2 linked regions of the Prochlorococcus marinus str. MIT 9312 genome follow. The protein of the gene in region 1 interacts with the protein of each later gene in a pairwise test. Links are inferred from orthologs where the notes say so. Each region holds a gene or a part of one and is shown on either strand. Other genes may lie near its edges.

Region 1 (3,783 bases):
TGATTTTTCATTTCTGATAATCTCTCTATTAGGAGTTCTTCTAATTCTTCTATAGCCTTACTGAATCCTGTGATACCTTCACTAAGCTTCTCACTGGCCATTTGATCTTCTAACATACTCAATCTAAAGTCTTTTTCCTCAAATTTATAGTCAATAGAATTATTTATTTTGGTACTTGCATCTAATTTCCTAATCAAAACTCCTTTTTCTCTTTTTAGTTCCTCTAGAAATTTTGGTGCTATTGTTAAAAGATCGCAACCTGCTAATTCTTTTATTTCATCAAGATTTCTAAAACTAGCTCCCATTACTTCTGTCTTGAATCCTTTTTCTTTAAAATACTTATAAATCTGCGTAACCGAAATAACACCTGGGTCTTCAGCACCTATAAAACTAGTTTTACCAGTTTTTGCTTTATGCCAATCTAATATACGACCAACGAACGGAGAAATTAAGGTTATATTTGCATTCGCACAAGTTACCGCTTGGCAGAAGTTAAAAAGTAAGGTTAAGTTGCATTTAATACCCTCTTTTTCCAAAATTTCAGCTGCTTTAATTCCTTCCCACGTTGCGGCAATCTTAATTAAGATTCTTTCCTTTTCAATGCCAAAATTTTTGTAAAGATTGATTAATTTTCTTGCTTTTTTTACCGTAGCTTCGGTGTCAAAGCTAAGTCTTGCGTCAACTTCTGTCGATACGCGCCCTGAAATAATTTTCAATATTTCTTTTCCAAAAAATACTGAAACTTGGTCAACAGTTTCTTTAATTAATTCAATTTCAGAGAATCCATTGGGCAATGTATTTTCTGAACTTTCTATAGCTTTATCAATTAATTTCACATAATCAGGGTTCTTAGCTGCAGCTAGTATTAAAGATGGATTAGTAGTAGCGTCCCTTGGCTGAAATTTTTTTATCGAATCTAAATCACCAGTATCTGCAACAACAACAGTCATTGAGGACAATTGTTCTAAAATTGATTTCATATCTAGATAATCATACGTATATATAAACTAGCTTTAATTCCTAATGAAATCATCAAATAATGAACTAAATATTTATATAAATGAGAAAATTTTAGAGTTTTTTAACAATCATTCCATGACCTTTAACCTTAGGAGGTATTTTTTCAATTACTATTAAACTCTCGATAATTTCTTTCGCAACTGGTACTGCAACAGTTGAACCATATGCATATAATTTTGATGGCTCATCAACGACAACAAGGACAACATATTTCGGATCATTTACTGGTAAGGTGGCGACAAAACTACAAACTTTTTTACTTGTATACACACCATTTAAAGCTTTTTGAGAAGTCCCTGTTTTTCCAGCTATTCTATAACCCTCAATTTTCACTCCAGATCCACTACCTTTATCAACCACGCTCTCCATCCATTCAAGAACAATTTTAGAGACCTCAGGAGAAAAAAATTGTTTTTTTGAGTTTTGATTTACTCTTTCTTTGAAATTTGAGGTTACATGGGGAGTAACTTCAAAACCGCCATTAGCTAGAGCCGCATGAAGTTGAGCCAATTTAAGTGGCGAGATTGAGAAACCCTTCCCAAAAGAAGCCACAGCAGGCTCTATTGATTGATTTACGAATAAATCTTTTCTCTTTAATTGGCCTGCAGTTGATTCATATAAGTCAGTCTCTAAATTTTTATTTATACCTAAATTCTTCAGCCAATCCCAATAAACTCTAGGCTCTAAATTTTGCATTATTTTTACCATCCCAACATTACTTGAAACCTGCAATACTTTTGGATAATCAATGTATCCATTACCTTTTTTATCCCAATTAGAAAGTGTCCATCCTCCAACATTAATCTTTCCGCTATCTTCAACTAAACCATCTTTTTGGATTACTTTTTCTTCTAACGCTAAGGCAAGATTAATAGGCTTAAAAGTTGAACCCGGCTCAAATAAATCTTGAGAATACCAACCTCTAAAGAGTTCAGAATCATACTGCCAAAATTTATTCGGATCATATGAAGGCACTGCAACCAAGGAAAGAATCTGACCATTATTAACATCCATAACCATGGCAAATCCCTTCTTTGCTTTCCATTTACTTATTTGCTTTGACAATGCATTTAATGACGCTTTCTGTAATTTTGAATCTATAGTTAGACCTAAACTCTTGTAATCATAAATAAAATCACCTGGAGCTGAATTATCAGGCAGAGGGGTGCCATCTCCTCCTCTTTTTATTAGATTACTTTTATTAAAAACTTTAATTTGATTATCCAAATGAAGCTCTAAACCTGCTGAACCTTTATTCTCATCATTAACAAAACCAACAAGATTGGAATAAAGTTCCCCTTGTGGATAATATCTTTGAGAGTATTTAAACAAATCAAGTCCGCTTATTTGAAGGTTTTTAATCTTTTCTGCTTTTTCTTCAGAAATTTTATCCAAAAGCATGATGCCGCTGCTTTTGTCATTAAATTTTTCCAAGAGTTTTTTATCTTTAATATCCAAAATAGGTGATAATTTTTTCGCAACTTCTTCAATGCTACGAACTTCTTTAATAGAATCACCAGGAAAATTAAAATATCTTGGATGAGCCCACAGCTTATAAAGGGGTTTATCGTAAGCAATGAGTCTATTATTTCTGTCAACAATCGATCTCCTTTTTTTCAAGGCGTTAGTTGTAGAAGATTGTATTAATCTCGCTTTCTTTTTCAAATCTGAGGCATTAAAGACTTGCAAGTTAACTAACCTACCAAACAAACAAAATATCATTAGCAAGCTAAAAATATAGAGTAATTTAAATCTCCTTTTATCAAGAGGTATAATTTGAACAATTTTTTTATATTTTCTCATCAATATCCCCTTTGATATTTGCTATCTCTTAAACCTTCAATTAAGCTTCTAAAATTTTTCTTGAAAAGACTTTCTTTTTTATCTTTAATTATATTGAGATAAATTAAATCTTCAGGTTTAGTCTTTCTATGAGTACTAATTGAATCAAGTTCGGTAATATAATACTGTTCTGTTTTAGAAATATAGTCAATGAGATTATTATTCATCGCTTGTGTTTTAGATAAAGTTTTATAAATATTTGACCATTTCCTTTGGCTTTCAAAAGACAAGAAAAATAATGTAAAAATTAAAACTAAGATAGAGATATTAATGGTGTCGAATATTTTATGCATTAATTGGATATTTATTTTAGATATTTTTTGTGAATTTTTCTGACTTTGGTATGAAACTTTTTTTTTAAAAAAAAGATTTTTTATCATAAGGATCCATCTATTATTTATTTTGGAATAAAAGAAGTGTTATAAATCAAATAAACATCTTTTGATTTGATTCGCAAGTAATAAAATTCAATTCTTTATGTTCTCAATAAGAACAAATTTAAAAAGGTCAATCCATTCCATAAAGAATGCATAATTACTGAAGATAGCAAACTCCCTGATGCAATTCTTGTAATTCCTAGTCCTATTCCTAGAACAAATAATGGCGGCATTTCTCCCAGACTTAAATGAGCTAAAGCAAAGATAAAAGCGGAAACTATGATGCCCAAAATTATTCCAAAATCTCTTGAAAGAGTTGGTAGTAAAATACCGCGAAATATAATCTCCTCAAATAAAGGAGCCAGTAGAGTTGTTGTTAAAAATAAAAGAATAAATGATAAATAATTATTATTATTAAGTACAATTTCAAGCAAAGGATTACTACCATTTTGATTATCGATCAGACTATTCATAATTAGAGAAATCAATAAAACAAAAGGAACAATTGTTAACCAACCTTTAATTCCTTGTATAATTGCGTCTT
Region 2 (3,390 bases), 960 kb from region 1 along the record:
TCCAAGATGTTAAAAATACCTGCCCATGAAGTCTGATATTTCCAATTTGCCAATAAAGATGTTGACCAACTTCTAATGCTGCAAAATTTGTTAGCAAGGAATTAAAAAGCATTTGTTTTGAATAAAAAAATTTACTTAAGAACGTGAAAAATAAAGAATGAGTGAAGGCTTATAAATGAAAAAACCTATCATTGCAGGAAAAATATCCAAAGATCCTAGCTTGCTCGCAAAAATAAAGAGGCAAACTGGAACTAAAAGTTGCAATTTTGATACACCTGATGATTCTTTACCAAGTTTCCCTATACTTTTGGCAAGCAAACGTAAGTAAAAAATACCAGAAATTGCACCTATAAAAATACTAAAACCAAAAGTAAATCCTAGAAAAATTCCAGTTATTGATGCTAATAAAATAGAAACAATAAAAGTAATGCCAAAAATTGTTAATTGCAATTTTGTGTATTCATCATTTTGAGAAAGCAAATTATCTATTTGATTGGCAATGCCAGATTTACTTTCTTTAATGATCGAATTATTCAGGGATTGAGGAAATTGAACATTCTTATTGGAAGGATGCTCAAGTTTTTTTCTATTTGAGTCCACTGATGTGAACATAGTTTAGAAATCCTCTCTGAATGGTTTGAAGTAAGTATATAAACTCACGGAATCTATCACGGAGAGGTACCTTTTAGCTAGTTTTTTTCTACAAAAAATTAATTCTTAAGATTTACGATGAATCTGTAGACCGTATTCTTCAAAAATAAAATTTATGAAGATTAATCTTTTTAATTGCTTTAACACTTTAAAACGTTAATAAAAGACTTGGCAAAATCTCAATTAAACGTCTCAATAGTACATACTACATCTAAAAAAATTGGAGATAAGTCAAGAAAAAATAAAATATAAAAGAATTTCTAAAAGAAAAAAAACCTTTAGTTCTAATTACAAAAAAAATCTAAGCAATGTAACAGAGTCTATAGTTCCCCTACCTTGGACGATATGGCCTTATGAGGCAAAAATTCTCATTGTCCTCATTGGAATTTGGTCGATATTAGGAATATGCATACTAGGATCATCAAGTTGGTGGGTGGCTAGTAGGGAAATGGGAAATTGGGCTTACTTCTTAAAAAAACAAATTATTTGGACAATTCCAGGAATTGGTCTATTTTATTTCGTTCTTAATACAAACATTAGAAATCTTTTAAAGTTTTCAAGAATTATTTTTTATATTTTATTCTTTTTGATTTTCCTTACCAATTTTACTGGAATTACAGTTAATGGATCTTCAAGATGGCTAGTGCTTGGCAATTTACGTCTGCAGCCATCTGAATTAATTAAACCTTTTCTAATTCTAGAAGCTTCTAACCTTTTCGCACATTGGAATCTAGTAAAGAATGATAAAAAATTAATTTCAATAATATCCTTTGGTTTATTAATTTTATTAATACTAAAACAGCCTAATTTAAGTACTGCATCACTAACTGGAATTCTTCTTTGGGTAATGGGTTTATGCGGAGGTGTAAAACTTAGCTCTCTTTGCTCATTTGCTTCAATAGGATTCATTACTGGATGTATTAGCATCCTTAATAACGAATATCAAAAACTTAGAGTTACTTCATTTATTAATCCTTGGAAAGATCAACAGGAAAGTGGATTTCAATTGGTTCAGAGTTTATTAGCTATAGGTTCAGGTGGTCTATTTGGCGAAGGTTTTGGACTGTCTATACAAAAATTACAGTATCTACCGTTCATGTATACAGATTTTATTTTTGCCATTTTTGCGGAAGAATTTGGTTTGGTGGGGTGTACTTTATTCTTAGGATTTTTAGCAATATTCTCTTATATAAGCCTCATAATTAGTCTTAAGTGCAGAAACAACTATACAAAATTAGTTGCTATCGGATGTGGTGTATTGTTGACAGGTCAATCAATAATGCATATTGCTGTAGCAACAGGTTCAATGCCTACTACAGGCTTACCACTACCTTTCATTAGTTATGGTGGCAATTCATTAATAGCGTCTTTTTTTATTGCAGGGATGTTAGTGAGATGTTCATTAGAATCAACAGGATTGATTGGTATGATTAGTACACGAAAGACTCTTAATTAGTTAGAATTTAAAGGATTAAAGTCAAACTATCGAATCATTTAATTTAGTTATTTCAGAATTATCTCAAAAGGGTAATCTGCTTATGCAGAATGGTCTTAATAGTCCTGGTCCATTTACTATATTTTTGGTTTTCAGCGCAGGACTATTAACGAGTCTTGGACCATGTTCATTATCATTACTTCCAGTAACAATTGCTTATATAGGAGGAACAGAGAAAAATAAATTTAAACTTATTAGTTTTTCAGGAGGAGTAGTTTTTTCGCTTGTTGCACTGGGGGCTGCGAGTGGATTCTTAGGTAAAATATATGGGCAAATTCCATCTTATTACACATCATTTGTTGCCCTAATAGCAATAATAATGGGTTTAAATTTATTAGGAATTCTAAAGTTTCAGTTTCCGAATGGACCCGATCTAAAAAAAATAGAAGAAAAAATACCACCCCTCTTAGCACCTTTTACAATAGGAACTACTTTTGGACTAGCCTCTTCACCTTGCATCACTCCAGTTTTAGCTACTCTTTTGGCTTGGGTATCGCAAGCTAAAAACCCAATAATCTCAATTATTTTTTTATTTTTCTTCGGAATAGGCCAAGTCACTCCATTAATCATTGCGGGAGCCACGGCAGAAAACTTAAAAAAATTTTTAGAGCTTAGAAAATTTAGCCAAATAATTCCCACCTTAAGTGGGATATTTTTAGTTGCCCTAGGATTATTAAATTTATTTTCAAATTGGATCTAAATGATTATTTTTAAGAATCTAATTTTAAAAATATCAAGTTTAAGATTCGCTATATCACTGATAATCTTCATAGCCATTACAAGTGGCATAGGTACTTTTATACCTCAAGGTAATAGTAATAAATTCTATATTGATAATTTCGATAGTGCTCCCATTTTTGGATTTTTAGATGGAGAAAAAGTCTTAAAACTTCAATTGGATCATATATATACAAGCATTTGGTTTTTATTTACATTAATTCTTCTTTGCATTTCCTTATCAGCTTGTAGTTTCAGGAGACAAATTCCTTCATTAAAAGCTTCATTAAAATGGATTGAATACAATAACGAAAAAAAATTTAGCAAACTGCAATTAACTTCAAGTCACCCAATCAATCAAGATGGAGACCATATATCAAAAGTAGATTTATTACTTAAAAAAAGAGGATGGAAAACATACAAATTTAAAAGTCATATTTCTGCAAGAAGGGGTTTAATTGGAAAAATCGGTCCTTTAGTTGTACATATCGGATTAATAGTCTTGCTTCTAGGTTCAGCATATGGAA

What was found. The genes of interacting proteins can lie anywhere in the genome.
Region 2: the proteins of PMT9312_RS02665 (region 1) and PMT9312_RS07995 interact in binary tests that used the Escherichia coli proteins (3 or more experiments, as listed by UniProt). The link is inferred for Prochlorococcus marinus str. MIT 9312 from one-to-one orthologs.

What each region holds. Positions count from the first base shown.
Region 1 is NC_007577.1:482,525-486,307, reverse strand. Bases 448-3,426 are described here. They hold PMT9312_RS02665 (peptidoglycan D,D-transpeptidase FtsI family protein), read right to left. Parts: upstream 2,824-3,426; coding sequence 1,072-2,823; downstream 448-1,071. Other genes in these bases: PMT9312_RS02655 (CPBP family intramembrane glutamic endopeptidase), read right to left, coding at 3,338-3,426; PMT9312_RS02660 (hypothetical protein), read right to left, coding at 2,823-3,155; tal (transaldolase), read right to left, coding at 448-980. Outside these bases: more of tal, read right to left, coding at 1-447; more of PMT9312_RS02655, read right to left, coding at 3,427-3,783. UniProt on the Escherichia coli protein: Essential cell division protein that catalyzes cross-linking of the peptidoglycan cell wall at the division septum. Required for localization of FtsN.
Region 2 is NC_007577.1:1,443,366-1,446,755, forward strand. Bases 1-2,989 are described here. They hold PMT9312_RS07995 (FtsW/RodA/SpoVE family cell cycle protein), read left to right. Parts: upstream 1-871; coding sequence 872-2,107; downstream 2,108-2,989. Other genes in these bases: atpB (F0F1 ATP synthase subunit A), read right to left, coding at 1-112; PMT9312_RS07990 (ATP synthase subunit I), read right to left, coding at 136-612; PMT9312_RS08000 (cytochrome c biogenesis protein CcdA), read left to right, coding at 2,190-2,846; PMT9312_RS08005 (cytochrome c biogenesis protein ResB), read left to right, coding at 2,847-2,989. Also shown: more of PMT9312_RS08005, read left to right, coding at 2,990-3,390.